4 regions of the Lysinibacillus sp. COL-1 genome follow, and region 3 is predicted to be linked to each of the others. Evidence: riboswitches for the same ligand, from Rfam matches in the RefSeq annotation. Region 3 holds a riboswitch; each other region holds the start of a gene.
What was found. Region 3 has a riboswitch for thiamine pyrophosphate ahead of thiT (energy-coupled thiamine transporter ThiT). Riboswitches for the same ligand answer to the same signal wherever they lie in the genome.

Region 1: linked by a shared signal. The riboswitch ahead of AC6BKE_RS19475 (ABC transporter substrate-binding protein) and the one ahead of thiT (energy-coupled thiamine transporter ThiT) in region 3 are both predicted to bind thiamine pyrophosphate.
Region 2: linked by a shared signal. The riboswitch ahead of thiW (energy coupling factor transporter S component ThiW) and the one ahead of thiT (energy-coupled thiamine transporter ThiT) in region 3 are both predicted to bind thiamine pyrophosphate.
Region 4: linked by a shared signal. The riboswitch ahead of thiM (hydroxyethylthiazole kinase) and the one ahead of thiT (energy-coupled thiamine transporter ThiT) in region 3 are both predicted to bind thiamine pyrophosphate.

The regions. Positions count from the first base shown of each region.
Region 1 covers NZ_JCAWSJ010000004.1:2,252,310-2,260,602, forward strand. Annotated here, with positions in the region: gene AC6BKE_RS19460 (ABC transporter ATP-binding protein) at 1-236, opposite strand, end outside; gene AC6BKE_RS19465 (ABC transporter permease) at 211-984, opposite strand; gene AC6BKE_RS19470 (thiamine-binding protein) at 984-1,274, opposite strand; gene AC6BKE_RS19475 (ABC transporter substrate-binding protein) at 1,276-2,271, opposite strand; TPP riboswitch at 2,425-2,535, opposite strand; gene parC (DNA topoisomerase IV subunit A) at 2,655-5,093, opposite strand; gene parE (DNA topoisomerase IV subunit B) at 5,090-7,066, opposite strand; gene plsY (glycerol-3-phosphate 1-O-acyltransferase PlsY) at 7,626-8,228, shown strand; gene AC6BKE_RS19495 (HesB/YadR/YfhF family protein) at 8,248-8,293, shown strand, end outside.
Region 2 covers NZ_JCAWSJ010000004.1:633,196-641,488, reverse strand. Annotated here, with positions in the region: gene AC6BKE_RS11300 (peroxiredoxin) at 1-187, opposite strand, end outside; gene AC6BKE_RS11295 (helix-turn-helix domain-containing protein) at 594-1,136, shown strand; gene AC6BKE_RS11290 (ABC transporter ATP-binding protein) at 1,154-2,260, shown strand; gene AC6BKE_RS11285 (ABC transporter permease) at 2,250-3,059, shown strand; gene AC6BKE_RS11280 (ABC transporter permease) at 3,056-3,853, shown strand; gene AC6BKE_RS11275 (ABC transporter substrate-binding protein) at 3,850-4,923, shown strand; gene AC6BKE_RS11270 (MFS transporter) at 5,152-6,348, shown strand; TPP riboswitch at 6,415-6,522, shown strand; gene thiW (energy coupling factor transporter S component ThiW) at 6,614-7,114, shown strand; gene AC6BKE_RS11260 (VWA domain-containing protein) at 7,336-8,293, opposite strand, start outside.
Region 3 covers NZ_JCAWSJ010000003.1:495,604-503,896, reverse strand. Annotated here, with positions in the region: gene AC6BKE_RS06790 (TspO-related membrane protein) at 1-421, shown strand, start outside; gene map (type I methionyl aminopeptidase) at 455-1,210, opposite strand; gene thiT (energy-coupled thiamine transporter ThiT) at 1,372-1,932, opposite strand; TPP riboswitch at 2,069-2,176, opposite strand; gene AC6BKE_RS06775 (magnetosome magnetite crystal formation protein family) at 2,304-2,627, shown strand; gene yxzF (small protein YxzF) at 2,683-2,805, shown strand; gene AC6BKE_RS06765 (AAA family ATPase) at 2,847-5,927, opposite strand; gene AC6BKE_RS06760 (exonuclease SbcCD subunit D) at 5,924-7,081, opposite strand; gene AC6BKE_RS06755 (SGNH/GDSL hydrolase family protein) at 7,224-8,126, opposite strand; gene AC6BKE_RS06750 (aminopeptidase) at 8,158-8,293, opposite strand, start outside.
Region 4 covers NZ_JCAWSJ010000004.1:3,294,954-3,303,246, reverse strand. Annotated here, with positions in the region: gene AC6BKE_RS24525 (GNAT family N-acetyltransferase) at 1-445, shown strand, start outside; gene AC6BKE_RS24520 (cysteine desulfurase family protein) at 552-1,706, shown strand; gene thiI (tRNA uracil 4-sulfurtransferase ThiI) at 1,706-2,917, shown strand; gene AC6BKE_RS24510 (alpha/beta-type small acid-soluble spore protein) at 3,062-3,277, shown strand; gene thiE (thiamine phosphate synthase) at 3,348-3,989, opposite strand; gene thiD (bifunctional hydroxymethylpyrimidine kinase/phosphomethylpyrimidine kinase) at 3,979-4,803, opposite strand; gene thiM (hydroxyethylthiazole kinase) at 4,791-5,558, opposite strand; TPP riboswitch at 5,651-5,748, opposite strand; gene mbcS (acyl-CoA synthetase MbcS) at 5,939-7,540, shown strand; gene sppA (signal peptide peptidase SppA) at 7,707-8,293, shown strand, end outside.

The DNA.
Region 1 (8,293 bases), on a different contig from region 3:
GGCTGCTGAGGCATATAACCAATCGTTCCTCTTTTTCGTTGAATGTCCTCCCCATTTAATAAAATGGACCCTTGATCAACCGCAGAAACGCCACCAATTAATTGAAAAAGGGTACTCTTACCACTGCCAGAGGGACCAACAATGGCCACAAACTCTCCATCTTTAACGTCAAAGGATACATCTTCAAGAACTTGCAGGGTATCAAAGGATTTAGCGATGTTTTGAATGCTGAGCATGATAGCCTCTCCCCTTCACCATGAATTTTTCAAGTAAGCGAATACTGCTAAACAACAGTAAGCTTAATAAAACAATCGCAAAAATGGCTACGAATACACGATCAGTGCGGAACGAGGACTGTGCTAAGGTCATATAAACGCCTATTCCTTTTTTTGCACCAAGCCACTCCGCAATAACAGCGCCCATCACACTATACGTCGCAGCAATTTTTACACCTGAAAAAATCGTTGGGTATGCATGAGGCCATTCAAGCTTCCAAAAAGTTTGCGCCTTTGTAGCACCAACCATGGCAAAATAATGCTTTAACTCAGGTGCTGTTTGCCGAAATCCGTCCATTGCCGCAATAACAATGGGGAAAAAGCACACGAGGCAAATAATGATGAGCTTTGGTAATAAACCAAAGCCAAACCAAATAATGAGCAATGGCGCTAAGACAAGAATAGGGATATTTTGCGACATAATTAAAATCGGATAAAACAACTCCCGAATAAATGTAAATCGATGCAAGACAATCGCCACCATTAATCCACAGGCAATACCAATGGCAAGTCCTAATAAGGCTAATTGCATCGTAGCCCAAGCATGTGGTAAAAAGGTTTGATAGGCTTTAAAAGCTTCCAACAAAATACGACTTGGTGCAGGTAATAACCAATGAGGAACTTCAGCCACATGCACAATGAGCTCCCACACGAATAAGAGGAAGGCGATAAAAATAATCGTCCTTCCCTTTTGCAAAGCTTGTTTCATTACTGGTATTTCTCCGTTAATGTATCCATTGTTATACCAGTTGGCTGATATAATATTTTCACTTGTGTAATGACATTGATAGCACCAAGCTCAATCATCTTGTCATTCATTTTTTCAATGATTTGCAGCAACATTGACAGCTCACCTTCCATCGTCGTTTCCAACGGATGTACCTCATATTTCACACCAGCAGCATCTATCACAGCAATCGCCGCATCGACATACGGTATAACATCCTCAAATTTCTCTGTTTTTGGAATGATTTGAACACTGATTAATGAATTCGCCATCTTATTTGGCCTCCTTTTTAGGTAAGAAATCATTTGTAAAGGCTTGTTTCGCATTAAATTCGCCCTCTAACACGTTGTTGCTAGACATCCATTTTGCATAGTTTTCCCATACAGAAAGCTTTTGCTCTCCCCATTGCTTGGCATCATCCTGATATTTATCGGCTAGCCATTCCTGACTTTTATGCACTAACGCTTGATCTAAATCGGGAGCCGCTTCTATTAAAATATCAGCCGCCTCACTTGGATGTGCTATGGCGTATTCATAGCCCTTCGATGCAGCCGCCACAAACGCTTGAACTAGGTCAGGATTGTCCTGGATCATTTTTTCATTTGTAGCTAGAACAGGTGTATAATAGTCCAGCTGATCACTATAATCTGTTAAGTACAGCATATTAATCTTTTCACCCCGTAGCTCAGCTTCAATACCTGTCCACGCGTAATAAATCCAAGCAAAATCAATATCCTTTTGCATCATCGTGAAAAAATCTAAATCTCCTGCATTGACGATATCTAGTTTATGAATGTCTGCCTTTTCTGTTTGCATCAATGATTGTAGGACAGCTTGCTCTAGTGGAGCCCCCCAACCGCCATAGGTTTTACCTTCGAAATCCTTTGGTGATGTAATACCTTTTGATGCAATAGAAGCAAAGCCAGATGTATTATGTTGAATAATAGCAGCAATGGAGACAAGAGGCACATCTTGCACACGAGCCTGTGTAATCCCTTCCTGATAGCTCACACCAAACTCTGCCTTGCCAGAAGCAACAAGCTGATCGGCTCCTGCCTCCCCAGGCATAATAATGTCAACATCTAAGCCCTGCTCCTCAAAATAACCGAGTTTTTTTGCGACATACAGTCCTGTATGATTTGTATTTGGTGTCCAATCTAAGACCACTGATACTTTTTTCAGCTGATCAGTAGCCTGCTTGTCCTCCTTGTCACTACAGCCCACTAACGTTAAAAGTGCAGCCACTAGAATAAATAACCATTTTTTCATGCGAAGTCCTCCTAGTTGATAATGTGAAAGTGTTCATGATTGAATGTTGTCACCAGAAAGAAAGCGTATGCGTTTGGCAAGATATTGCTTGAAAACATAAAAAAACGCCTAGGATTCCTCCCAGACGTATTGCAATCAATCTTCAAAACTTTGCTTTTTTGAATAGATGTTCCCTACGCTGGTACGAGCCAAATCAGGTTCAAAGGGTCAGCGTCTATCGGACACAATCTCAGCTAGCAACTACTAGCCCCCCTACATTCTTGTGCTATGAACTTTTCGTTGATTATTATACCCATAGTTACGCTAAAATGACAAGATGCTATTTTTGACTAACGACTGCTCTCGTAAAAAAACCCAGCACTCCTAAGAGACTGGGCTTATCATTAGCTTAGTTTCTGTTCTTTTTTAGCCGTTAAAACATGGGAAATGGCCCCATCTGTTGCAATATCCACTTTAAACGAACCGTTGGAATGGCGATCAGCACGCGTCAATGTTTGGACATCAATGAGCTCTTGTACACCTTTTTCCGTTTCAATCACTATTTGCTCCTCATTCGTTGCTTGAATAACTGCCACAATACGGTGAGGATTTGCTTTTAATTCTGTTAATACTTTTAGACCACGTTTTGCACGACTTGCCACTTCAACTTCTGCAACATTCATTTTCTTCACGGCTCCACGCTGTGTGACGATTACCACATATTGTGTAGCATCAGGCTGTAGCACATTGACACCGACTAAGGCTTCTCCATCCTTTAGCGTGATGCCTTTGACACCGCCTGTTTTCACCCCTGTAACTGGTAATTCTTCCAGTGGGAAACGAATCGCATAGGCTGTATCCGTTGTTAACATCAGTTCCACATCATCTGTCACAAACGATGCATAGATCATCGCATCGCCCGCTTTAACATTCATTGTTTTTATTGGCTTCGAATAACGCGTCACCGCATAATCTGCCAGTGGGGAGCGTTTAATTTGACCATCTTTTGTAGCTGTTAAAATATACGTATTTGGCTGCTCGAATGTTTCAAAGCCATACACTGCAATAATAGACTCATCTTCCCCTGTTGGCACAATACTTGAAATATGCTGTCCAAGATCCTTCCAGCGAATATCAGGTAGCTCATGAACAGGCTGGTAAATATAATTGCCTCGATTTGTGAACAGTAACAGATGATGCTGTGTATTTAAGGTTGCTTCATACAATAAGTAATCCGAATCCTTCATCGCAAAATCCTGACCATTGGAAGCGGCATGTGAACGTGTGGATGTACGTTTAATATAGCCATCCTTTGTCACCGTCACCACAACCTCTTCACTTGGCACAAGGACATCTAGCGTAATTTTAATTTCTTCTATTTCCTGCTCAATTTTCGAGCGACGTGGCTCTGTGAAGCGTTTCTTAATCTCTAGTAACTCTTGTTTAATGACACGTACAAGCTTGGCTTCACTTTGTAAAATTCCTTCTAGCTTCGCAATCAACTTATTTAACTCGTCTTGCTCTTGACGAAGCTCTGTAATGTCTGTATTCGTTAAACGATATAATTGTAAGCTAACGATCGCCTCGGCTTGTACCTCTGTAAAATCAAACTTCGCTTGTAAATTAAGCTTCGCATCCTTCTTATCGTTAGAAGAACGGATTGTCGCAATCACTTCATCTAAAATGGAGAGTGCTTTAATTAACCCTTCTACAATATGAGAACGATCCTTTGCCTTTTGTAAATCATAAATCGAACGGTTCGTCACCACTTCTTTTTGATGCGCAATATAGGCATCTAGCAATAATGGCAATGTCATCATCGTTGGACGACGATTATGAATAGCAATCATATTAAAATTATAAGCTACCTGTAAATCTGTTGTTTTAAATAGGTATTGTAAGATTCCTTTTCCCGGAACATCCTTTTTCAGCTCAATTACAACACGTAAGCCTGTACGGTCTGATTCATCTCGGATTTCCGCAATACCCTCTAAACGTTTATCTACACGTTGCTCATCAATTTTTTTCACAAGATTCGCTTTATTCACATCATATGGTAATTCCGTGATGACAATTTGCTCTTTGCCACCCTTGATCGGTTCTACTACGGCTTGCGCACGGACAATGATTTTACCTCGACCTGTTTCATAAGCCTTTTTGATGCCATCTACCCCTTGGATAATCCCACCTGTCGGGAAATCCGGCCCTTTAATCACAGTCATCAATTCATCTACTGTCACGTTCGGCTTGTCTAAGCGCATTAACACAGCATCTAGCACTTCATCTAGCGCATGCGGGGGAATATCTGTCGCATAGCCAGCCGAAATCCCTGTAGAGCCATTGACTAGTAAGTTTGGAAAACGTGCAGGTAAAACAGTTGGCTCCATATCTTGATCATCAAAGTTTGGTACAAACTCGACCGTTTTCTTGCCAATATCTCGTAGCATTTCACCAGCAATAGCAGACAGTCTCGCCTCTGTATAACGCATCGCAGCTGGAGGATCACCATCAACCGAACCATTGTTACCATGCATCTCAATAAGCATATGACGTGCCTTCCAGTCCTGACTCATACGTACCATTGCTTCATAAACAGAGCTATCACCGTGCGGATGGTAATTACCGATTACGTTCCCGACAGTTTTTGCGGATTTTCGAAACGGTTTATCCTGTGTATTGCCTTCTGTAAACATTGCATATAAAATACGACGCTGTACTGGTTTAAGACCGTCACGTGCATCAGGCAACGCGCGGTCTTGAATAATATATTTACTATAGCGACCAAAACGATCACCCATCACTTCTTCTAGCGGTAAATCTTGAAACTTTTCTGTACTACTCATGCTTGGTCCTCCTCTTGTTGGATGAATTCATTTTCTAAAATATTTGAATCATCCTCCATACCGAAGTCAACATTGGCTTCGATCCATTTACGACGCGGTTCTACTTTATCACCCATTAACGTCGTGACACGTCTCTCTGCACGTGCACCATCCTCGATTGTGACACGAATTAATGTCCGTGTCTCAGGGTTCATTGTCGTATCCCATAGCTGGTCAGCATTCATCTCACCAAGACCTTTATAGCGCTGCAATATGTAACCCTTTCCAACTTTTTTGATGGCCTTTTGTAAATCGTTTTCTGTCCAAGCATATTCAATCACTTCTTTTTTTCCAGTACCTTTTGATACCTTATAAAGTGGTGGTAAAGCGATATAGACTTTGCCTCCTTCAATGAGTGGACGCATATAACGATAGAAGAACGTTAAGAGCAAGACTTGAATATGTGCCCCGTCCGTATCCGCATCGGTCATAATCACTACTTTATCGTAGGCTGAATCCTCCACAGCAAAATCCGTGCCAACACCTGCTCCAATCGCATGGATAATTGTTGAAATTTCTTCGTTTTTCATAATGTCCTGTAGCTTGGCTTTTTCTGTGTTGATGACCTTACCGCGCAAAGGCAAAATCGCTTGGAATGTACGATCACGACCTTGTTTGGCAGAACCACCTGCAGAATCACCCTCAACTAAATACAACTCATTCTTGGCCGCATTGCGAGACTGAGCTGGTGTTAATTTGCCTGATAGAATCGTACTACCTTTTTTGCTTTTCTTGCCATTCCGAGCGTCCTCACGCGCTTTACGAGCCGCTTCTCTTACTTGCTGCGCACGGATTGCTTTACGTACAAGAGAAGCCGATAACTCTGCATTTTCCTCTAGCACATACAAAATTTGCTCAGACACTACGCTATCTACGGCAGAGCGAGCCTCACTTGTACCAAGCTTGCCCTTGGTTTGTCCTTCAAATTGTAATAAATGCTCTGGAATACGAACAGACACGATTGCTGCTAAACCCTCACGAATATCTGTCCCTTCAAGGTTTTTATCCTTGTCCTTTAGCAAGCCGATTTTTCTTGCATATTCATTAAATACACGCGTCAATGCCGCTTTTGCACCCGTTTCATGTGTGCCGCCATCACGAGTACGTACATTATTAACGAACGACAAAATCGTTTCTGAATAACCATCGTTATATTGGAAAGCGAATTCTACTTCAATATCATCTTGTATGCCTTCTACATATTTCACAGGATGAAGAACATCCTTTTCTTCATTCAAATACGCAACGAAAGCTTCAATGCCATTCTCATAAAAGAATACATCTTGTTTGCCTTCCTCGCGCTCATCGATTAATTCAATTTTTAAGCCCTTTAATAAAAAGGCTGATTCACGTAAACGTTCTGCTAACGTATCATAATTGAATTTTGTGACAGAAAAAATCGTTTCGTCTGGTAGGAAATGAACAAGTGTACCTGTTTGCTTCGTTTGCCCAATTTCTTCAAGTGTTGTGACAGGATGTCCACCATGCTCAAAGCGCTGACGATACTTTTTACCATCACGATGGATCGTCACCTCTAAAAATGTTGATAGTGCATTAACTACAGAGGAACCTACACCATGCAAGCCACCACTTGTTTTATAACCACCTTGTCCAAATTTACCACCTGCGTGTAGCACCGTAAAAATAATTTCAGGGGTAGGTTTACCCATTTTATGCATACCTGTTGGCATCCCACGGCCAAAGTCGCGCACACTCATACTTTGATCCTTATGAATTGTGACAATAATATGAGATCCAAAGCCGGCCAGTGCTTCATCCACCGCATTATCTACGATTTCATACACAAGGTGATGAAGTCCACGGCCATCCGTTGAACCGATATACATGCCAGGTCGTTTGCGTACCGCTTCTAATCCTTCTAATACTTGTATAGCGTCATCATTATAAACGCTAGTTGACTGTTTATTCGTCAAAAAATTCCCCTCCAAAAAACAAACACATGTTCTATTTATGTTCTCATCCTAATAATAATAGCATTTCCTGTCAATAGCTAGCGACAGGTCCATTAAATTTTTAAAATTTGCTCACAGTTTTGATCATCTTTATCAATAGTAAACATCTGCAACAGTTGCTTAAAATTGGTATTTAAGCAGGGCAGACTGCTACTAGTATCCATAAACGTTTGACGCATAGTAGCCGATTTAGTTTCAACATACATAGAATCTAGTTCAGTGTAAACGCTACAATGTTTATTACGGTTAAACTGGATAAAGTTAGACTTCTATTCTACCAAAGGAATGAAGGATTGACAAAATTGCCTTTTTGCCTATATTTTTATAAAGGCTTTTTTTCACTTTCTAGAATCTCATGTCTGAAAGCCTACCCCTTATTAATAGGTTTTCTTTTGTATTGAATTCAAGGCTCCTAATGAAATCTCCTTCATAACATTGTAGATTAGCAAGAAAAAGTGTAAAATACTTGTTACAAACTATTAGTACCAAGTGATGGACTATGAATGAAAGGAGTCCAGCTATGATCAATGGACTTATTATTTTATGTGCTTATCTAATCGGCTCTATACCTTCTGGATTATGGATAGGTAAAATTTTTTATAATACCGATATTCGTGAACACGGGAGCGGTAATCTTGGTGCAACCAACACATTCCGAACATTAGGGAAAAAAGCAGGTATTGTTGTAACCGTAATGGATGTGCTCAAAGGAACAGCTGCGGTTTTATTAGTAGCACTTCCCGTTTTCTCTGACAGCACACTGCATCCCTTATTACTTGGTCTTGTTGCCGTAATCGGTCATATGTTTCCGATCTTCGCCAATTTCCGTGGTGGAAAAGCAGTGGCAACATCCGCAGGTGTTTTATTAGGCTATTCGTGGCCACTCTTTGTCCTATTATTTATTACCTTTATTGTGACATTAAAAATCACAAAGATCGTCAGCCTAACATCGATGATAGCCGCTTTAGTAGCACTTATCTATGCAATCGTTTATTATTTTGTTACGGGTGACTTTGCATTAGGCATCTTGGTAGCCTTTTTATTTACCTTTATTATTTATCGTCACCGTGCCAATATTACACGTATTAAAAACGGCACTGAGCCAAAGGTAAAATGGCTTTAGGAAGAGAGGAGCATTCGAAATGAACATTGCATTGACAGATGAAGCACTCCAGTGGTTCAAACACG
Region 2 (8,293 bases), on a different contig from region 3:
AACGATCACTCATCGCAGTGATTTCAGTTGGACATACAAATGTGAAATCCATTGGATAGAAGAAAAGAACTGTCCATTTGTCTTGTGCTTTAATATCTTCTAATGATACTTTACCAAATGATTTGTCTGAAAGTACTGCTTCCATTGTAAAGTCAGGTGCTTGTTTACCTACCATGCGTTCTGCCATAATAAATCCCTCCGAATAAATATGTAGTTTATATATTCCATTCGCACAAGCGAACTCATCTTCTACGATAGCAGAGTAATCGCAGTTTTTCAAACAAGTAAACTCCGCTCGTTTGTACGTTTGAAGTGGCATGACAAGAAATCGTCAAATCCACAAATGAAATGACTGCTACAGCCTATTTATTCACTATTTTTAACAAAAATATTCTACCCTATACAAAATTTTTCTCCATTTTCTTTATGCCTGTTTTTTTAACATTTTATAGCTATTTTTTTCACGAAAAATGATTGCAAAAAAAAAATTATTATGTATAATTGTAATGGTTTTAGTAAACTAAAAGTTTCGTTAAAGTAAACTTCGTATTTCAAAAGTTTATGATTGCTAAACTTCTTCTAGGAGGGAAAAGATGCAAATAGGAGCAAAAATTAAAGCGCTTCGTTTAAAAAAAGGTCTTACCCAAGAGGAACTTGGAGAACGTACAGATTTAAGTAAAGGTTATATCTCCCAATTAGAACGTGATTTAAACTCACCTTCTATTGAAACATTATTTTCTATTTTGGAAGTGTTAGGTTCAACACCTAAAGATTTTTTTGATGATGACTCACCTGAACAAAAGGTTGTCTATACAGAAGAAGACCAATCTATCTATACAGATGAAGAAAAAAATTATGAAATTCAATGGCTAATCCCTACATCTAACGAAAAAGAGATGGAACCCATTTTCTTAACCTTTGCTGCTGATGGAGAATTCAAGCAATTTGAGCCGTCGCTCTCAGAAACATTTATTTATGTTGTCAAAGGACGTATTCGTCTTGTTTTAGGGAATGAACAGTATATCGCAAGTGAGGGCAATGCTCTTTATTTTGACGCGACAGATCATCATCAAATTTTTAATGCACATGCAGATGAAACTAAAATTTTACTCGTTGCAACAGATTCTTATTTATAGCTTAAGGAGGCGCATCAATGACAACGAATTCCATTATCCGCTTTGAAAATGTTTCAAAGTCTTATAGTGACGGTACCGTCGTCTTAAAGAATATCAACTTGGAGCTTGAAAAAGGTAAATTTTATACACTCCTTGGTCCATCTGGTTGTGGAAAAACAACCATTTTACGAATTATTGCTGGTTTCACAGAACCAACGACTGGAGATATATTTTTCCACGATAAAAAAATTAATGCAGTACCTGCAAATGAACGTCAGGTCAATACTGTTTTTCAAGATTATGCGCTATTTCCTCATTTAAATGTTTTCGAAAATGTCGCATTTGGACTACGCATTAAAAAGCTGCCTGAAAATGAAATAAAGGAACGTGTGGCTGAGGCATTAAAATTTGTCAATTTGGCAGGCTACAGCAACCGTGAAATCTCTGAAATGTCTGGTGGGCAGCGTCAGCGTGTGGCGATTGCGCGTGCCATTGTTAATGACCCTGAAGTCATTTTACTGGATGAGCCACTTTCTGCATTAGACTTAAAGCTACGTACTGAAATGCAGTATGAATTGCGTGAATTACAGCAACGTCTTGGCAAAACCTTTGTCTTTGTTACACATGATCAAGAAGAAGCACTTGCTATGAGTGATGAGATTTTTGTTTTAAGTGAAGGACAAATTCAACAATCAGGTACGCCAGTGGATATTTATGATGAACCGATTAACCGCTTCGTGGCTGACTTTATTGGTGAATCTAATATTGTACCAGGTGTGATGATTGAAGATTTCAAAGTTGAATTTGCTGGCAAAATTTTTGAATGTGTCGACCAAGGGATGAAACCAAATGAAAAAATTGATATTGTTATTCGACCAGAAGATTTAGAAATGACAACTATCGATAAAGGGAAACTTGTGGTGAAAGTGGATACACAATTATTCCGAGGCGTACATTATGAATTATCGACGTACGATAAGGATGGCAATGAATGGCTAGTCCATTCATTGAAAAAAGCAGAAGTAGGGACAGAAATTGGCTTAGGCTTTGATCCTGAGGCTATTCACGTAATGCGCTTAAATGAAACTGAGGAAGAGTTCGATAAACGATTAGAATCGTATGGAGACGATGAAGATGCAAACTAAGACATCGAAATCAGCGTTATTTCCATATGTGTTATGGATTACCTTTTTCGTTATCGCGCCGATTGCCCTCGTTGTTTATTATTCCCTACTTGATTTACATGGCAATTTCACGCTCGATAACTATAAAGCGTTCTTTACTTCTGTTTACTTAAAGATGACATTGAGCTCGTTTTGGTATGCCTTTTTAATTACATTCTTTACTTTATTAATTTCATACCCAACTGCTTATTTCTTAACGAAGACAAAGCATAAACAGCTTTGGCTTCTGCTCATCATTATTCCTTCTTGGATTAATCTATTGTTAAAAACATATGCCTTTATCGGCATTTTTGGATTGTATGGGCCAATTAATGCATTTATTGAAGTATTTGGCTTCGATCCTAAGCAAATGCTCTTTACGGATATTAGCTTTGTCTTTGTATCGGTCTATATTTTTATTCCGTTTATGATATTACCGATCTTCAACTCCTTAGATCGATTAAACCCAACACTTATTTATGCAGCACGCGATTTAGGTGCCTCTGCTTTTACAACTTTTCGCCGTGTCGTTTTACCATTAACAATGGATGGCGTTAAATCTGGAATTCAAGTTGTCTTTATTCCAGCGCTATCCCTGTTTATGATTACACGCTTAATTGCCGGAAATCGCGTCATCACGCTTGGTACAGCGATTGAACAGCAATTTCTTGTAACACAAAATTGGGGGATGGGTTCTACTATTGCTGTGTTCTTAATTTTATTCATGGTGATTATTATGCTCATTACGGGACAAAAAGATAAAGGAGGTCGCGTACGATGAACAAACTATCTGCATCAGCTAAAGTCTATTTAACGATTGTTTTTATCGTTCTGTATGCTCCCATCTTCTATTTAATCTTTTACTCGTTCAATAGTGGTGGCTCCATGAATCACTTTGAATCCTTTACTTTAGAGCATTATAAAGCTGTTTTTGAAGATTCACGTCTTCTTGTTATATTAATTAATACTGTAATCGTGGCATTACTTTCTGCTTTGATTTCTACTATTATTGGCACACTAGGTGCAATCGGTATTGTGACTGTCAAGGATTCAAAAATGCGCAATACTTTACTATCCTTAAACAATGTCTTAATCGTCAGCCCAGACGTTATTATTGGTGCTAGCTTCTTAATTTTATTTACAATGGTTGGCATTAAGCTTGGCTTTGCGTCTGTCTTGTTAGCCCATGTCGCATTTAGTGTACCGATTGTTGTTCTAATGGTTTTACCTAAACTACTAGAAATGAATAAATCCTTAATCGATGCAGCATTAGATTTAGGGGCTACGAAAAAGGATATTATGATGCGTGTCATTCTTCCTTATATTCAACCAGGGATTTTTGCGGGCTTCTTCCTTGCCCTTACGTATTCTTTAGATGATTTTGCCGTGACATTTTTCGTAACGGGTAATGGCTTCAGCACATTATCTGTAGAAATCTACTCCATGGCCCGTGCAGGTATTTCTTTAACGGTTAATGCTATTTCTGGTTTGGTATTCTTTGTTACGGTGTTAGTCGTTGTTGGTTATTATTTCATTACAAGTCGTACGAGTAAAAGAATGGAGGGACAACGATGAAGTCATTAATTCAAGCTACCATCGCCATCCTTGTTGTTTCAGCCCTTTTATTCTATGCGGCTGACGCCTTAAGTGCAGGCGGCGGTAAAAGTGGAAAAGACACGTTAACAATCTTTAACTGGGGAGAATATATTGATCCTGACTTGCTGAAACAATTTGAAAAAGAAACAGGCATTCATGTCATCTACGAGACATTTGATTCCAATGAAGCGATGATGACCAAAATTCAACAAGGTGGAACAGCATATGATATTGCCGTTCCATCTGAGTATATGATAGAAAAAATGAAGGAAGAAAATTTATTGATTCCTTTAGATAAAACAAAAATCCCTAATTTTAAAAATATCGATCCTTACTTTTTAGATTTACCATTCGATGATGACAATAAATATTCGGTCCCTTATTTCTGGGGAACAGTAGGCATTGTCTACAATCCAAGCCTTGTGGGAGATTTAGATTTCTCTTCTTGGGATGATTTATGGGATCCATCCTTAAAACGAAAAGTCTTTTTAGTGGATGGTGCTCGTGAAGTCATTGGAATGGGCTTAAACAGTCTCGGATATTCCTTGAATTCACTAGACAATCAGGAACTACGTGAGGCTACTGATAAATTAATCACACTTGCACCAAATGTAAAAGCCATCATTGGAGATGAAATTACACCATTAATGATCAACAATGAGGCCACTGTAGCCCTTACTTGGTCTGGGCAAGCAGCAGATATGATGTATGAAAATGAGGAGCTAGACTTTGCTGTACCTGAGGAAGGCTCGAATTTATGGTTCGATAATATGGTCATCCCTAAAACATCGAAAAATATCGACGGTGCCCATGCCTTTATCAATTTCATGCTAAGTGCTGAATCGGGTGCACAAAATGCCGATTATGTAGGCTACTCTACGCCTAATATCGCTGCTATGGACTTAATGGATGAAGAAGTTGTTTCTGATGAACGCTACTATCCTTCTGAAGAACAACGCGATACATTAGAAGTTTACAAAAATTTAGGACCAGACTATTTAGGGAAATATAATGAATTGTTTTTAGAATTTAAAATGAGTATTCGTTAAAGCATATAAAGGTCTATCGATGAATTTTTATTTTGTCGATAGATCTTTCTCTATTATCTTCCTGCTTTTGGCAGCACTTCACCTATTGTCTGTTTATTGTTTTCTACATCGTGGATTGGTATTGCTGCACTAGCAGGTATGTTTCATTTCAGACTTTCAACCGATATGATGATAGGATATCTTATGATAGACTTTAGTATATTTGATTATAAAAAGGGGGTTCATTCGATGACCCAGCAGAAGTCCAATAAGGCGGCTTTATATATTTTAATGTTTAATATGTTTATCGCAATGGGGAGTATTGGAATTATTATTCCTGTCATGCCAGAGTATTTAAAAATTTTTGGTGCAGCAGGACAAGTTCTAGGTATGCTAATTGCAACGTTCGCCTTAGCTCAATTCGTATTTTCTCCAATTGCTGGGAATCTTTCGGATCAGTATGGTCGGAAAAATTTAATTATTTTCGGTCTTATTGTGACAGGTCTTGCACAAATCGGTTTTGGCCTAGCCACAGACGTCTGGATGCTATTTTTAGCACGCTTTTTAGGCGGTCTAGGTTCCGCATTTGTTGCACCTCCTATTATGGCATTTGTAGCTGACGTTACTACCTACGAGGAACGTGGAAAAGGTATGAGTATGTTGGGTGCTGCTATGTCACTGGGCTTTATGATAGGGCCAGGAATAGGTGGTTTCTTAGCAAAGGTTAGTTTACATTTTCCATTTTTCACGGCAGGAGTTGCTGCCATACTTGCATCTGTTTTATCTTACTTTTTATTACCATCTACTAAACCAAACACTTCACATGACAAGCAAAAGCAAGAAAATCTGGCGAAGCAAATGGCTCGTTCCATACATATGCCTTATTTCGTTATGCTCATTATCATGCTCGTGTTCTCGTTCGGAATTGCCAACTTCCAAACAACCTTGTCATTATTTGTGACAGAAAAGTTTAATTACACACCCGTAGATATTGCGATTATTTTAGTTGTCGGTGGTGCTTTTGGGGTAGTTGTACAAATGTTTGTGATTACACCACTTTTTAATCGCTTTGGTGAAATGAAAGTTGTGTTAGTCAATTTATTTATTGCATCTGTTGCTATTTTCTTAATATTGTTTGTATCTGGCTTCGCTCTTATATTAGTTGTAGCAACTATTTTCTCTACAGCAACAACACTAATTCGTCCTGCTGTAAATACACTAATTTCAAAGCTTGCAGAGAAAGAACAAGGGTTTGCTGCGGGCTTGAATAATGCTTACATGAGCCTTGGCAATATGATTGGACCAGCCTTAGCAGGTTTACTATTTGACTGGAATATGAACAGTCCATATATTTTCGGATCTATCATATTATTAGCCTGCTTCTTCCTTGCACTCATCTGGACATTGAAAAAAGCACCTCATCTAATGCATCCTGATACGAAATAGTCAGAAAAATCATTGACTATTTTTAACATTATGTTACAGTAATGTTGGTTAATAAAATTGAATGATATTTACCACTAGGGGAGCCTTTAAAAGGCTGAGACGTATATGATGATGTACGGACCCTTTGAACCTGATCTAGTTCATACTAGCGGAGGGAAGTGGCGCTACTTGCTATTATCATTGTCTATGCAAGGCCGCTTCCTATTGTTTAAAGGAAGCGGCCTTTTAATTTCCCTCATGATTTTATTCAAGAGGAGTGAACCTTATGTCAATTCGTAAAATGACAATCATGGCTTTATTAGTAGCGATTGCTGTAGCAGGATCTATCTTTGTATCCATACCAACAGGCATCGCACGCGCCTACCCCGTTCAGCATGCTGTTAACGTAATAGGAGCTATTATACTAGGACCCGTGCCAACAGTTCTAGTTGCCTTTGTGACAGCCATCATTCGTATCTTTACTGGTACAGGCTCTCTTTTAGCGATTCCTGGTAGCGTCATTGGAGCATTGTGTGCGGCCCTTGCCTACAAATACAGTAGAAAATCATGGCTAGCAGGATTCGGCGAAGTTTTTGGCACTGGTATTTTAGCTTCACTTATTGCCGTACCCTATGCAAAATTGCTTATGGAGACATCCGTAGCCGCATTATTCTTCATGCCAGCCTTTTTAACATCAAGTACCATCGGGGCCATCTTAGGTGTTATGGTAGCTAGCACTTTGCGAAAATCGGTACTAGTAAAGAGTTTTAATTCTTCGCTTTATTGAGTGGTGCTGAGTGCTTTTTGATTTTGGAAATTCTTTAAGATGTGCGAGAAGATTCCTTTTCTAGTCTTTGAGCGGGGTTCGTTTCTTTATGAGCGTCTCTCCCCCGAGAAGCACTTTTCGAAAGCGGCACTGTGTCAATCACCTTTGCACCCTTTTTTAAAACCTCAAAGCATTCAAAAAAGCAGTGCAAAATGGAATGATTTTGCACTGCCTTCACTCTATTATGATCGTTTTTTCATACCCTTTAATAGCTGGGCTACGTTCGTGTCTTCTGCTTGTACAGGTTTCTCCTCAATTGGCTGCTCTTTTTTATTCGTTTTTGTTAGGAAACTCCACCCAAAACGTCTTATGGTAATATCCATAAAGAATAGAAGCATACTTGCTAAAAGAAGCCATGTGGCAATGTTTTGTCGATCCGCTCCTTTGGTTGTAAAGTCACGGAACACATCTTGTGGTTCTTTTAAAACGGCTCCCCCTGTTTGATTTGTTAACTCTTCAACCAGTTTTTCATTAACAGGGAGCAGTTCATACTCAGCACTATAAGGAACACTTAGGCCTGCCTGATAAATGGCCTGCTGCTCATCCGCTATACGGAAGAAAATCAATCCAGGTTCGGCCTGTACAACAGCTCGAACTTGGGAGGCTGAAATGGTTTCTAACTGAGTTTCTAACTCCTCCCCTGCTTCATTAACCGCTACAATGTCTAAAAATGCGGCTTCATTTGTAGGGTCTGTAATCATAAAGGAGCCATCAGCTTCTAATCTCACATCATAGGCAACATCATTATAGCTTGGCAACATTTGTGAAATAAGCGTCTGCCAAAATGTTCCCCAGTCCTGCCATCTTGCCCAATCTCCTGTCCATTTACCCGTTGAATCGGATGTAAAAGCAAATGTTTTACCGAGTCCATATTGCCATTGTGCTAACACAGGATCTTCCTTCTCACTTTCTGCAATTACGGTTGTCCCTTGCTTAGCTGTCGTTCCAATATAAGCATTCATTTGAGGGACGCCATTGGCAAATAGCGAATTCCATCCTGCGGCATTATAAATTGCTGGATAAAACGGATTATCCTCAATATAGGTACGAGAAATCATAGCTGTTTCACGAGATAAAATAGAAGGAATGGTTTGTTCATCAATAACATCATAGAACCGTCCACTACCCATATCACTAAGT
Region 3 (8,293 bases):
TGTTTCACTTGGCATTACATTACTCTTAGTCTTGTATTTATTTATGTTGTATAATACGTACCCTCTTCATGACAAAGCAATGTCAGGTCGTATTCCTTTCTCCATTTATTTTGCATGGATGACATTTATTTTTATTACAAATATCAGTTTTACGTTAACGGCTTATGGTTGGAACGGCTTTGGTCTTAGTACGCCTCTTTGGGCAGTAATTTTGCTGACATTAGGTGGAGCACTTGCGCTACATATCCGTTTCCATCACTTTGATATTTTGTTTCCTAGTGTTTTTATTTGGGCTTATATAGGAATCGCCTTACATAATGGTTTTGATGAGCTACTTGTCACTACAGCCGCCTTCTTTTTATGCGGTGTTCTCTTTGTTGGTATTTTATTTATTAAAAAAAATCCTGCCTACCAAAAATAAATTGGTAAGCAGGATTTTTCATTTCATTGCATTCTAGTCTTCGTCTAATGATGTTAGGATAATCGGTTTATCTTTTGTTACAATGACTGAATGTTCAATTTGAGCTACAAGTGATTTATCAGGTGTAATGAATGTCCAACCATCACCAGCTTCTACAATATGCTCTGCCTTCGCTGAGATAAACGGCTCAACCGCAAGCACCATACCTTCTTTCATAATTGTAGAATCCCATGCATCATAGTAATTTAAAATGTGATTCGGCTCATCATGTAAAGATTGACCTAAGCCATGACCAGTTAAATTCATAATAACAGTTAAGCCATTAGCATTCGCCTCACGTTCAACTGCCTTACCAATTTGATTTAATTTAGACCCAGCCTTTACCTTTGTCATTGCTCGATCAAAGGCGCTTTTGGCAACGCGACATAGCTTTTCTTTGTCCTCATAGCCATCACCAACCACAAATGAAATACCAGTGTCAGCAAAGTAACCATTTAATGAACCAGAAACATCGATATTTACAATATCCCCTTCTTGAATAACACGTTTTCCGGGGATACCATGCGCCACTTCTTCATTGACACTAATACATGTATACCCTGGGAAATCATATTCTCCCTTTGGACCAGATATCGCGCCAGCCTCTGCAAACATACGGCCAGCAATTTCATCTAGCTCCAATGTTGTAACACCTGGTTTTGTGGCAGCTTTCATCGCTTCACGAATTTCAGCACAAATGCGTCCTATTTTTTTAAAAGCTTCAATCTCTTCTTGCGTTTTTACAATCATGTATAACGTCCCTTTCATCTAATATCTATACTTTAATATAACATAACTTGTTATGCGTATAACGATAAACGCTTTAAATATTGTATGCTTCCTTACTTTGCGAAGTGCGCAAAGAGTTATTTGCGACAAAAAAGCCCCTTCACAAATGTGAGGGGCATGTTTTATGCTTTTCTTTGCATTAATTGTGGAGCAGCTGTGAATAAAAGAACGCCTACAATTGCCGTTAAAATAGTTGCTGGTAGCATATATGTACCATTATAGATGATGGAATAGATCCATGCATTTTGATCGCCAGCATATTCTGCAAAAAATACAGCGCCAGCCATCGTGTGGGCTGCATATCGTAAGAAGCCCGCAAGCACCGTACCTAATATAATGTAAAGTGCCATTTTTGTTTTGTTGGCATTTTTGGCAGCCGCCAACACGGGTCCACGCACAACCGCCGCTAATCCTACAACTGTGAAAGCAACACCATAATCAAGGAATCCTTGTAGCCAGTGCACAATCGTAGCACCAAACATGGTTTGCATTACACCTACGAGTAATCCAGTTGTTAGCCCAGCTACTAAGCCCCAGCGAAATGCTATTAACATAATAGGTACCATGACTAGACTAACAGAACCACCTTGTGCCCATACTTTAAAGGAAACCTGATCAAGCACAAGAGCGATTGCTGCAAATATCGCAATCTCCACAAGCATTAATAGTCTTTTTTTGTCCATATATATTCTCTCCTTTGTTCCGATGTAGGATACAAGAGCAGGAATAGAAATGCGCTGATATGTCTCTTTCTGACACCTTTTTATTCCCTCAAGAATGAAAAAACGATGCCAGGACAGAGCCTCACATCGTACTAGTGTCGGTTTCTATCCACATCCCTACGCAAGCGTTAACTTACAGGTTCAAAGAGTCAAGGCATTACGTGCCCAGTCTCAGCTGACATCATCAGCTCCCCTTGTGGTCGTTACATCTGAATTTATTTGAACATTCTCATTGTACGCAAAGGATAGAAGGATTACAACCTCTTCCATATATTATTTTTTTGAAACTTTGCTGTTTTTCATGCGTAAATATTAAAAAAGGAGGTACAACTATGGAGAACCAAAAAATTTTATCTGCCTTTAGTTATTTAAGTATTTTCTTCGCCCCTTTTATCGTCCCATTAATTGTGTACATTATTACGAAAGATAGTGACGTAAAAAGACATTCAATTCGTGCACTTATCTCTCATTTAATTCCTTTTGTTTTCGGCATTCTGTTCTTTATTGTCTTTGTTTTTTCTACATTTAATTTGGATCCAACGTCCGGCAATAATACGATGTTGATTATTTGGTTCGTTTCGTTTGCCATTTATGCCATCGTCTCACTAGGAATTGTAATATGGAATATTATTCAAGCTGTTCGTGTTATTCGTTAATGTTTCATTTTTAAGCGAAACAGGTAGTAGTAATTGTAAAAGGAGCTGTTTTTGAATGAAAGTATCAAATGTTGTGAAAACCGCCGTAAAATTAGCACCTATTGTTATTCCTATCGTGAAAAAAGTAATGGCTGCAAAAAAAGGGACAACACCTACAGCCACCCCTCGAAAAAAATAAACAGCAGGCGTATTCCCTTGTTTTGGAAATACGCCTTTTATTTATTTCACTTCAAAGTGGGTTTGACTATGTCCATTCAATGTTTTTTCTACATGTAAGACCGCTGGCATCGCTGATTTTAATTCAGGCACATGAGAAATCACGCCAATCATACGACCAGAATCCTGTAAAGCAATTAATGTATCAATTGCTTTATTCAAAGATTCCTCATCAAGCGAGCCAAAGCCCTCATCAATAAACATGGTTTCAATATGAATATTCCCTTGGAAGCTTTGAATGACATCTGCCATTCCTAAAGCAAGACTTAAGGAAGCATTAAATTTTTCGCCACCGGATAATGTTTTCACATCACGTAATTGATCCGTATAGGCATCATATACATCAAGCCCAAGCCCACTTTGCTTCGCATGCTTTTCTAGTCTATCAGAACGTCTAAGCTCAAATTGACCATTTGATAAGTGATAAAGACGAATATTAGCGGCATCGGTAATTTGGTCTAAGTAATTAATTTGAATGTATCGCTCAAAGGACAGCTTTTTCGAATTTTGTCCGTTTAATAATCCATAGAGTTCCTTTACTCGACCAGCTTCTTGTTCAAGTAACTGAAGCTCTCTCGCTGTTTCTTCTACTTTTTTTATAAAGTCTTGGCATGCTTGTGCAAAACCATTCATCTGTTGCAAACGTTTAAATGCTTCCTCATACGCCGTACGAAGTTGTTCTACTTTTGCTTCCATCACCACTAAATCTTGCTTCTCTTTCCCTTGAAGATACATAGCCCCTTCAGTTATTTGGATTTTCAGGGTGTGTACCTGTAAAGCATAGTCACTGCATACTTTGCGAAGTGCCTCCAATTGGCTCGCACTCCGTTTGGCAGCTGCGTATTCCTCATAGCTGTCAAAGCCGATTTCCTGCATGCTTGCTGAAAATTGCTGCCGCTTTTCATTCATTTTGAGTTGTAATTCCTCAAAAGATTGTTTGGCGATTTCTACAGTTAGTTTTGCATTACTTGTCTCTTCTTTTACGACATGCAAATTTTCTTGACTCTCTTGCCATGTTTTTTGCAAATCCATTTTCTGTTTACTAACATCCGTAAGTTGTTGCTTTAATTGCTGTAATGTTGGTAAATTGGCTGGCATCTGCTTGAGCTGTTCTTCTACAACCGCTTGTAATCTTGTCCATTCTTTCATGTGCTCAGCTAAATATTGCTCTAATTCCATCTTTTTATTTCTAAGCTGCTCTATTCTATCACGTTGATGCTTTAGCTTTAATCGCATATCTGCTAGTTGATGATGGACAACTTTTAAGCTCGCAATCTCTTGCTCTGTCTTGTGTAAAGTAGCGATGAGCTGTGCTTGGTCTTCTTGTTTAATATGCTGTGCTTCTAGCTGCTGATATGTATCTTGAAGAAGCTGTTGCGTAGATGACAAAAGTGCTGCCTTCTCTAGATACATACGCTCGTCTGAAGAAGCCTTCACTCTTAACGTTTCCACTTGAGCAAGTTCAATAACTTCCAGTTGCTCTTTATGTGTTTTCTCGTGAGTCATACTGCCACAAACAGGGCAGGGCTCCCCTTCCTTTAGCTGTTCCGCTAAAATACTAGCCTGACTTGTCAGCCACCGTTGCTGCAATAATAGAAAGGCCTTTTTACTTTCTTGATAGTGAATGTCTGAGGCAGCTACGTCCTGCTGTGCTAACTCTACGGCACTTTTATATTTCTCAGCTTGTTTGACTAAAGCTACCTGTTCACGTAGTTTCGGTAACTGTTCTAAGTAGCTTTCATATGGCTCAACCTGTTTTTCATAGCCTTCCATCGTTTGAGAAAATTGCTGCAATTGCTCTTGTTCTTTTTCCAATAACGTCAGGTTATCAGCCACCGCCATTTTTGCTGTTTCAACATACTGCTCAGCTATTTGCAGCTGCTGCACGTTGTTTTCATAGGCCTCGAATTTAGGCAATGACGCTAATAATTGCAATTCCTGCTGCAAAATTTGTTGACGCTCAGGCTCTTTCGCCTCTTCTACCCTATATTTTTCTTGGGCTCGCTGCAGTTGCTCTTCTGTTTGCTGATGCTTAACTTGTGCTTGCTGAAAAGCTTGTTCCTTTACATTAAGTTCAGCACGTAAATCAATGCATTGTTGTTCAAGTAGCACAAGTCGCTCTGCTTGTTCTGCTAAAACAATCTCCTGCTCCTTCGCGCTATATGAGTCCTGCTCTTGTAACAGCATTTGTAGTCGCTGCTGTCGATTCGCTTGCTCATCAAATTGCTCATTCAGTGTTTTAGCTAATCGATAATATTCTTGTTCTTTTTGATGAAGGCTATAAGCTTCTTCATATTGTAGCTGTTCATCCTCAATACATTTTGTATAGTAAATAATCTCCTCATCAAGTGCCTGCTTTAGTTGATGTAAATTTTCCGTTTTGTCAGCAATTAATGTGAATAACGCTGATGAACGTTGTGGTAAGACACCGTCAATTTGACCAAGTAAATGTTCTTTTAATTGTTTGGCACGTTGTAGATCACTCTCTGCCTCTTTTCGTTTAGCATCAAGCTTTTTCGTCATGACACCAAAGCGGTCTGTTTTAAAGATTTTCCGCAAAATAACTTCTTTGTTTGTAGAATCTGAGGTTAATAGCTTGCGAAATTCACCTTGAGGTAGCATCACAATTTGGCTAAATTGATCTTTTGTGAGACCTATTATTTCCTGCAATTTTTTATCGACTTCAAGCGTTTGCTGCTTCTCTACAATGCTATAATCAAGCTTTCCCTCTTTTACTTCAGCTAACTCTATTTTCTTCCCAGTAATCGTTTTATTTTTTTCTTTAATATGACCGGGCTGTCGTATTATTTGATAGACCCTTCCATGCATTTCAAACATGAGCTCTACAGCTGTATAAATATCATCATGAGCAAAGCCACTTCGCAGTAAAGCCGTATCCTGACGATCCTCACCACTGCCTGATCCGTAAAGGGCATAACAAATGGCATCAAAAATGGTTGTTTTTCCAGCACCGGTTTTACCAGAAATAGCAAACAATCGATGTTCCCCTAGTTCTTGAAAATCAATTACTTCAGTGTCTTTATAGGGACCAAATGCAGTAATCGTTAACTTTAATGGCTTCATTTTACTGTCTCTCGCTCCTCATCTAATAATTCCTGTAACATCTCTGTGAAAAGGCGTTCCGTATCTTCATCTGGCTGAATACCGATAATATCGGTAAAGAAAGAACGGAATAAATCAATATCCTCTAGTTTTTCCGTTTCTACAACTTGTAGCTCACGCGACACCTCTTGTCGTAATACCTTACGTTCCACATGCATAGCGTGCGGAAACACACTGCGAATGCGTTCCATCGGCGAAGACACCGAAGTTGTATCCGTCAATCTGACAAATACATAATCATCACTTGGTGTGAGCTTTAATAAATCCTCTAATTGACCTTCTACTACTCGTAAATCTCTTCTTGGCACAAGCTTTCTTTTAGTTACTGTGCTATTACCATGCTCATCTAAATCAATGATTAAAAAGCCTTTTTCATGTAAATGCTCAGATAACGAATATTTTAATGGAGAGCCTGCATAGCGAATGGTTTCATTTAAGACAAAATGTGCCTTATGTAGATGCCCAAGTGCTGTATAATGAAAGGGTTTAAATAAAGCTGCACTCACACAATCTGAGCCTCCTATGGAAAGCGGTCGCTCTGAATCACTTGTATTCGCTTCTTCCTCACCATACTTCGTTACAAAAGCATGTCCAACAAAAACATGACGTTTGCTTGAATCCATTTCTGGCGTGATATACTCAATTATTTTTTGCATGGCATCTTGATGAGAGCGGATTGCCTCTTCTTCAAAGATGCTGCGAATAGAAGCCGGCTCTGCATACGGTACAAGATGGAAATGCACTTCGCCATGCTCATCATTCAAAACAATAGGTGCATGATTTTTTGTAAATTGACCCTTGATATATAAACCGCTATCACTCATTAAACGACTACCGAAATTCAGTCGACCTGCACTATCATGATTTCCCGCCACCGCTAAAACAGGAATCTTCTTCTCTAATACAATTTTTGCTACTACATCATTTAGTAAATTGACTGCCTCTATAGGAGGCATCGAACGGTCATATAGATCACCTGCTATGACAATTACATCTGGTTTTTCCTCATCTATCGCTTGTATAAATTGTTCGAGAATATACTGTTGATCTTCTGTCATATAGACACCTTGAACAAGTTTTCCTAAGTGCCAATCTGCTGTATGAAATATTTTCATTGTTGTACCTCCTAGTCTTCTTTCTATTTTAGCATGACTATTCCCTCTCTAGTGCTCTCTAGCAGTTTAGTAGTTCTATCCAATATTGGCTTTCATAGAAAAAAAGCATCTTATTGGGTAAGATGCCTTTGCTAACGATTATTTAGATGTTTTTGATAAAAGCTTGATAACCTGGGAATCCCTGAATAACGTAAGCAACACGAGCAGGCTGTTGTTGTGTCACTTTCTCTTTCTGGGGCTTCGCTGATGATTGTTGCTTGACAATTTCCTCAAATGACAAAGGATTTGCCTTAGGTAATTCTGATGAAGAAATCTGTAAAGCATCACTACCACTATAAGCCTGTAAAAATGAGTTAGCCATTTGACGATAGCCTTCAGCATTCGGGTGGACGTCAGCACTATTTGGTAAATAGCTTGTTCCATTCAATCCAAAGGCATCATAGACATCTACATAAACTGCTCCTGCATGCTCTGCCTGTTGCTGTAAAATCGCATTTAATTTAACTAGCTGTGCATTGGTTCCTTCTTTTTGTGACGGATGGACAGTTGGATAGGCAAAATAATAGCCCATGACATATACCTTTGCTTTTGGTGCACGTTCTACTAACTCATCTAAAATCGTTGTCATATTTTTTCTCGCCAAGTTTAAAGCGTAATCTGTCTGCAACTGTGAAAAAGCTAAAGTTCCAGCACTTGGGTTCACCTGAACAAGACGCAATAAATCATTGGCACCTGCTGACACCGTAATCAGTGTGGCGTTTGCTAATAAATGTTGCGCTTCCTCCGATTGAATTCGGTCTAACACATTCGCTGTTGTAAAGCCTGGAAAAGCAAGCTCTTTTGTATAAAACGATAATTGTCCAATCGAACTTAATTTCATGGCAATTAAATCACTATACCCTACATCAATTTCTTGATAAGGTGTTTGACCTGCAGCTAATGAATCTCCAATCGCCACGTAGCTTTCCGTTTGAGCAAAAGCAGATGAAGTCCAATATGTCATGGATAATATCGTCACACCGATTAAGCTCCATAATCGTCTCATCTGCTCTCCTCCTTTTCTTTCTGACTAAAGATTAAAAAGCCCAGCTACCCTTACGGAAAATAGGCTCTACCGTACCATCTGGTAAAATACCATCAATGTCCATTTCTCCGCTGCCAATCATAAAATCTTCATGTGTCACAGAAATATTAGCTCCTAATGCTTCAAGC
Region 4 (8,293 bases), on a different contig from region 3:
GAATGAGAAGTATGCGAGTGAAATTTTACAATGGCATTATGCAGCACCATATGATTTTTATAATAATGATTTATCAGATGAAACCTTACAAGAAATGCTCGAAAATCCCTACTATGCTATCTTTAATGAGCGGGAGGAGTTAATCGGCTATTATTGCACAGGCACAGCCGCACAAGTACCGAAAGGACATGACATTGGGGCATATGCAGAATGCTATGTAGATATCGGCATCGGTATGAAGCCCAATCTAACTGGTCAAGGCTTAGGGACGGCATTTTTTTCGTTTATTGTCAAAACAATTCAACAAGAGCATCAACTACCGCTTCGTTTAACTGTGGCCCGATTTAATAAGAGAGCCATTTGTCTTTATGAAAAATTCGGCTTTGTCAAAGATAGTGAATTTAGTACACCAACAGTCTTTATTACAATGTTGAAAAAAGTGTAATATGCTATTTAAAATTTGAAGAATCGTGAAAGTTAGTGGTCAATCGCCAAAGATTGCGTTATGATAAATACCGTTAAATCAACGTTTTGAAAGTGTGTGAAAAGTGATGGTTAAGACAATTTATTTAGATAATAGTGCAACAACAAAACCTTTAACAGAGGTTATGCAGACATTTATGGTAGTGAATGAGCAGTATTATGCCAATCCTGCATCCATCCATGCCATGGGAGTTGAAGCAAATGATTTATTAATGCGTGCACGTGAGCAAGTAGCAGATATTTTGCAGACAGAGGCAAAAAATGTGCTATTTACTTCAGGTGGGACCGAGTCAAATAATGCAGCTATTTTTGGTATAGCACGTAGTAATACACATATAGGAAAGCATATTTTAACGACTGAAATAGAACATCCATCGGTTTTAGAAACAGTTAAACAGCTTACAAAAGAGGGCTATGAGGTTGACTATCTTCGAGTTGATCAACATGGAGTCATTTCTTTAGAGGAGCTGCGTGCTAAAATACGTAAAGATACAATTTTAGTCAGCATTATGCATGTGAATAATGAAATGGGTGCTATCCAGCCTATTAAGGAAGCAGCAGCAATGATTCATGAAATGAGTAGAGCAGCTCTTCATGTTGATGCTGTTCAAAGCTTTGGGAAATTAGCTGTGTCCTTTAATGGAGAAGAAGGTCCAGACAGTATTGCTATTTCTGGTCATAAAATTCATGGCTTTAAAGGCTCAGGTGTATTAGCCTTTCGTAAAAGCATGAGATGGCAGCCTTATGCACTTGGTGGAGGTCAGGAATTTGGTTTGCGAAGTGGTACTGTAGCGGTACCGCAAGCAGCTGCATTAGCAAAAGCGGCTCGATTAGCAGTAGAAACATTGAATGACCGTGCAATGAAATACCGTCAATGGCAAGATGAAATTCGTACGCAACTAAAAGGATACGGAGAGGCAGTGCATATTTTATCGACTCCACAAGGAGCTGCACATATTTTATCGTTCAGTGTTCGTGATTTAAAAGGGGAAGTCATTATTAATGCTATGCAAAAACGTGGCATCATTGTGTCAACATCAAGTGCTTGTTCATCGAAGCAAACGAAAACAAGCCATGTTGTCGAGGCTCTGCACCTTGATGAGCATTATAAAAAAGGTGTAATTCGTATGAGCTTTGGTGCGCATAACACAGCACAAGATATAGAAAAGTTTAAACAAGTACTAGCAGAAGTCATGCTGGAACTCAAAGGAGAAATTAAGTAATGATTTGGAAAGAAATTTTAATTCGATATGGTGAGCTTTCTACAAAAGGTCGCAACAAAATGGATTTTATCCGTCGCTTACGTGAAAATATTCGTCATGCTTTTGCCGATCTAGGACAGCTGCATATTCGTACAGAGCGTGATCGTATGTTTATTGCTATAGAAAACGAAACACAAATGCAGGCACTTGTAACAGGCTTACCTAAAATTTTTGGTATTCAATCTTTTAGCCCTGTGGCTGCATGTGAAAAAGATATAGAAAGTATGAAGAAACTTGCCATCACTATAATGGAGACATTTAAAGATGAGCAGCATACATTTAAAGTAGAAGTGAAACGTACCGATAAAACATTTCCTTTAGAATCTCATGCCATCCAACGTGAGATTGGTGGCTATGTTTTACCGCAATTTCAAAATTTATCAGTCAAAGTGAAGCAGCCTGATATTGAACTACGTGTAGAAGTTCGTCATGATGCAACATATATGATGGCACAAGTTATTCCTGGCGCAGGTGGAATGCCTGTAGGGTCTAATGGAAAATCTTTATTAATGTTATCTGGTGGTATTGATAGCCCTGTTGCAGGTTATTTAATGATGAAGCGAGGCGTGCGATTAGAAGCGATTCACTTCTTTAGTCCACCATATACAAGCGAAAATTCATTAGAAAAAGTAAAGGTACTTGCCAATGAACTAACGAAATTTGGTGCTAGTATTCGTTTACATGTCATTCCATTTACTGAAATACAAGTTCTTATTAAAGAGAAAGTGCCTTCTAATGTATCGATGACAACAACACGCCGTATGATGTTGAAAGTAGCTGATCAGGTGCGTGAGGAAATTGGGGCACTTGCCATTGTAACAGGTGAAAGTCTTGGGCAGGTAGCGAGTCAAACGCTTGAAAGTTTAACAGCGATTAATGCTGTAACGAATACACCTATTTTGCGTCCGTTAATTTCATCAGATAAACTCGAAATCATTGATATTGCAGAAAAAATCGGCACATACGAAACATCTATTCAGCCATTTGAAGATTGCTGTACGATTTTTACACCTACAAGTCCAAAAACAAAGCCGAAGCTTGAAAAGGTCGAGCATTATGAAAGCTTCTCTGATTTTGATGAGCTAATCGAGCGAGCAGTAAAAAATCGAGAGGTCTATATTTTCCCTAAGAAAGAAGAGCAACAACAAGATAAGTTTGCAGAACTATTATAAGGATTCAAAGCCGTCTCAAAGTCCATTTTGAGACGGCTTTTTTATATTACTGGCTAGATGCCATTAGAGGTACAATTTACCTTTAAAATTTTCGTATTAAAAATCGAATATCGCACATTCTATATTCACAAGGAGGTGAGACACATGACTTCAAACAACAACCGCAGTTCAAACAAGCTTGCAGTACCTGGTGTACAACAAGCACTAGATCAAATGAAATACGAAATTGCACAAGAATTTGGTGTTCAATTAGGAGCTGAAGCTTCAGCTCGTGCTAACGGTTCCGTTGGTGGTGAAATCACTAAACGTCTTGTACAAATGGCAGAATCTCAATTAAAAGGTATGCCAAACAACCAATAAATGCTGACTAAGCATTTATAAACTTAAAACCAGTGACCGTAAAAGGCACTGGTTTTAGTTTGTTTATAGATCATTTTTTTATGCGAGATAATGACGTAAATGTAGATACAGTGTGTGCAATGTCTTGACTTTCACAGATAGCAGAAATAACGGCAACACCATCAGCACCTGCTTGAAAAACAGAATGTGCATTTGTACAAGTAATCCCACCAATCGCTACAATCGGTAATTCAGGATAAAGATGATGAGCTTGCTGTAAAAAATTTGTACCGCATGGTGGTTGTGCATCACTTTTAGATGTTGTTGCAAAGATTGGACCAATTCCTACATAATCAGCATGATGGTCTATAGCTGTTTGTAATTCTTCCTGTGAATGTACAGAAACACCAAGTATCATGTTCCTGATTTTTTTACGTGCTATTTCAACATCTAAATCATCTTGTCCAATATGAACGCCATCGGCACCAATTCGCAAAGCGAGCTCTATATCATCGTTAACGATAAACGGTACATTATACTGCTGACAAAGTTTTTGACATTGGCGTGCAAATTGTTCATAGGCTAATCCAGTTAAGGCAAGAGACCCTTTCTCGCGAAATTGAAACATCGTAATGCCAGCTTGCAATGCCTTTTCGAGGAGATGGATGGGATTTTGTTGAAAAACATTGCCTGTCCCCATAATAAAATAAAGCTGTAAATCCTCACGTTTCATGAATAATTACCTCACAGGCTTCCTTATGCTGTTGATAAGCGAAATGATTTGTAGGTCCGTGCCCGTTGCCGATGGCTAAATCATGCATAATCGCTAATTGAATAAATTTTTTAGCTTCTATAATAGCCTCTTCCATCGCTAAACCTCGTCCAAGAAAAGCAGTGAGTGCTGCTGAAAATGTACAGCCAGTACCATGTGTATTTTTGGTTTGGATTCGTGGAGACTGCATCGAAAAAGATTGTCCATTTTTGAAAAATACATAATCAATGGCATAAAGTGGTTCTGCTAAATGCCCACCCTTTACAATGACGCATTGTACACCTAGCTGTAAAAAGCTTTGAGCCACTTGTTTCATATCCTCAAAATGGCGAATGGTTCTCCCCGTGAGAGCCTCTGCTTCGGGTATATTTGGCGTAACAATCGTAGCTAGTGGTAGTAAAGATGAGCGTAACGCCTCAATAGCTTCTTGCTGTAATAAGCTTTCTCCACCTTTTGCAATCATCACGGGATCCACAATTAGTGGTATGTTTAATTCACCGATCATGCGTGCGATGGCTTGGATAATACCAGAGGAATAAAGCATGCCTGTTTTCATTGCAGCAATCGGAAAATCTTCGACTAACGCTTGAAATTGTTTTTCCACAAACGAAATGTCAATGGGGAAAACACCTGTCACGCCTGTTGTATTTTGTGCAGTTAAAGCTGTAATAACGGAAGTGCCGAACACCTCTAATTCCTGAAATGTTTTTAAATCAGCCTGTATACCAGCACCGCCACCACTATCTGATCCAGCAATCGTCGTTACAATATGCATGATGCTTCACCATCCTTTGATAAACGATGTATAGCATTAAGCAAAGCTATTTGAAAATCACCGATATCTGCAGTGAATGCAGAAGCTAGTACTGCTGCCTTTTTATAGTAAGTGAGTGTTTCTGCTAATTGGTTGTATGGCTTGTTACCTGCGACATAGGCAGCACCACAAAGCGCACTAAGTAAACAGCCAGTACCAGTGACCTCTGTCATTTGTGGGTGGCCACCAGCTATCCACTGGCTATGCTCACCATTTGTTATAAGATCACGTTCACCTGTTACAATAACGATACAATTATATCGTTGTGCCACTAGTAATGCTTCCGTCTCCAGTGACATGGAGCCATGACCACTATCTACACCTTTCTGTTGCCAATCTACATTGGCTATAGCCGCAAGCTCACCGATATTACAGCGAATTACGGCAAATTGTATGTTTTCAAGTAAGTATTGAACGGTTTCCTTGCGATAAGTTGTAGCCCCTGCCCCAACTGGATCTAATATAACTGGAATGCCAAGTGCATTAGCTTTTTTTCCTGCTAACAGCATGGCGTTTTTGGTGCGAGTATTGAGTGTCCCGATATTAATTAATAATGCTTGTGCCATTGCTACCATTTCCTCAACCTCTTGGCTATCGTCAGCCATAACGGGCGAAGCACCTAATGCTAATAAACCATTTGCTTGGAAATTTGCCACCACATAGTTTGTGATGCAATGAATAAGTGGTTGCTGTTGACGAATTGTTTGAAATATCATTTTAATTTTAGTCCTCCTTTGTGGATGGACGTAAGCATGCAAAAAGGCTCTTTTTATGTGAAAATACACGAAAAAGAGCCTTTCATCTGAAAAAATCGATGTCTGTTGCTCCCTACGTCAGTATTAACTAACAGGTTCAAAGGGTCAGGTTTTACCTTCTCAACTCTTTCGAGTCCCCCTGCAATTTTGCTTTTAGTTGACCAAAATGTACCATACTTTTCATTTGTATTCAATAGCTAGTTTTCCTATCGACAAAACGTGACTGATGCCATATAGCTAGGTATGATAGTTGTCATGACTTTACCTAAATTAAGCGCAAACCATTGAAAATACTGAAAAAGGAGTTTTATAATGTGTCATAGCAAAAGGGGGCATCTGCCATGAAAAGACAAGATTTAGTTGCACCAGAATGGTATAACATAACAGAGGAAATTGAAAAATATGCTCAGGATGCAACGAAAAATGCTTTAATTATTTATGAAGAAAATCAAGCTGTACAATTTATTACATATGCACATTTGATGGAAAAAGCGAATCAAGCAGCACATGTTTTCACCTTACAAGGTTTAACGAAGGGTGATGTGATTTTAGTGATGGTACCACGCTCAGTGGAAGCATATATTGTTTATATTGCAGCATTAAAAGCAGGTTTAACCATCATTCCAAGCTCAGAAATGTTAAGAACAAAAGATATTGAGTATCGCATTCATCACGCCAATGCTAAAGGGGTTGTTGCCTATGAGCCCTATATTGAACAATTTGATGAAGTTGGAAATTTACAGGGCATACAGCAATTTGTCATAGGGAAAGCACATGAGCCTTGGCAGCCTTTACTAGAAAAAATGCACCATCAACCTACAACTTACATAAATCCGACCCCGACAAAAAGTACTGATAATGCATTTTTAGCCTATACAAGCGGCACAACAGGTAACCCGAAGGCAGCGGTACATACACACAGCTGGGGCTATGCTCATTTACGAACAACAGCACCACATTGGTTAGGTGTACAAGAAAATGATATTGTTTGGGCAACAGCAGCACCTGGATGGCAAAAATGGATATGGAGTCCCTTTCTCGCTACATTAGGCAGTGGTGCTACTGCATTTGTTTACAAAGGTAAATTTGATGCTGCTTCCTATTTGGCAATGCTTGAAAAATTCAAAATCAATGTATTATGCTGTACACCAACTGAATATCGTTTTATGGCATCACTTGAAAATTTACACGCATATGATTTACATGCAATTCGCCAAGCTGTATCAGCAGGTGAACCGTTAAATAGTGAGGTTATCAACGTATTTTCAGAAACATTCCATTTACAAGTGCGAGATGGCTATGGTCAAACGGAAAATACATTACTTGTTGGTACAATGGTAGGGATGGAGGCGCGAGTTGGCTCAATGGGAAAACCTACTCCTGGCAACACCGTTAATATTATTAACGATTTCGGCAATCCTGTTGCAGTGGGAGAGGTGGGTGATATTGCTGTTCATCGTGAAACACCAGCTCTCTTTAAAAAATATTTAAATGATCCTGAACGTACAAATTTACAATTCCGTGGTGATTGGTATATAACAGGAGATCGTGCCTACAAAGATGAAGATGGCTACTTTTGGTTTGAGGGTCGAGGAGATGATGTCATTATCTCCTCGGGTTATACAATTGGTCCCTTTGAAGTAGAGGATGCTTTGATGAAGCATCCAACTGTGAAAGAAGCTGCTGTCATTGCCAGTCCAGATAAAGTTCGAGGAAATATTGTAAAGGCATTTATTGTTCTTCGTAATGGTGAAATTGGTGATGAAACACTTATTCAAACACTTCAAAGTCATGTGAAATCATTGACTGCCCCATATAAATATCCACGTGCTATTGAATTTGTCGAAGAGCTACCCAAAACATCCTCTGGAAAAATTCGACGAGTTGAATTACGACAACAAGAAACAAAGCAATGGCATTCATCATCATTTCCTAGGAAATAATGTCGAAAATCAAAGTTCATGCAAAGGTATGGACTTTGATTTTTTTTATTTTTTTAGGTAAGGTAATATGAGGAAATAAATAGCAACAAGCTTTTTGCATATTATTGCAAAAAAATGAAACAAATAAGCAAGTCATTCGTATTACGTGTTGAGGAGGCGGAAAGACATGAATGTAAAAAGGTGGGTTGCTTTAGTAGTCGCAGGTGTTCTTTTACTATTTTCATTAGGAATTAATACCATTTTTGCCCTATTTAAAGCAGATTTCCTAGGTAATTTTGATAGTTTGATGGCTGGGAATAATTTAGATGTATATGAAAATGTCATTGAAGGGGACAATTTTGATAAGCGAATTGCTTATTTAAAGGTAGATGGAGCGATTCAAGATATCGGCTCAAGTACATTATGGCAACCAGTTGCCTATGATCATACATTTTTCTTAGAGCAATTGGATAATATTTTGTATGATGATTCGATACAGGGCGTTGTTTTAAGCGTCAATTCACCAGGTGGTGGTGTGAAAGAATCTGCAGAAATCTATAAAAAGCTGCTAAAAATTAAAGAAGAACGACAAATTCCAATTTATGTATCGATGGATTCGATGGCAGCATCAGGTGGTTATTATATTTCAGCACCTGCAGATAAAATCTTTGCCCATCGTGATACAATAACAGGCTCAATTGGCGTCATTATGCAATCCATTAACTACCAAGCATTGGCTGAAAAAGTAGGTGTTAAATTTGAAACGTTTAAATC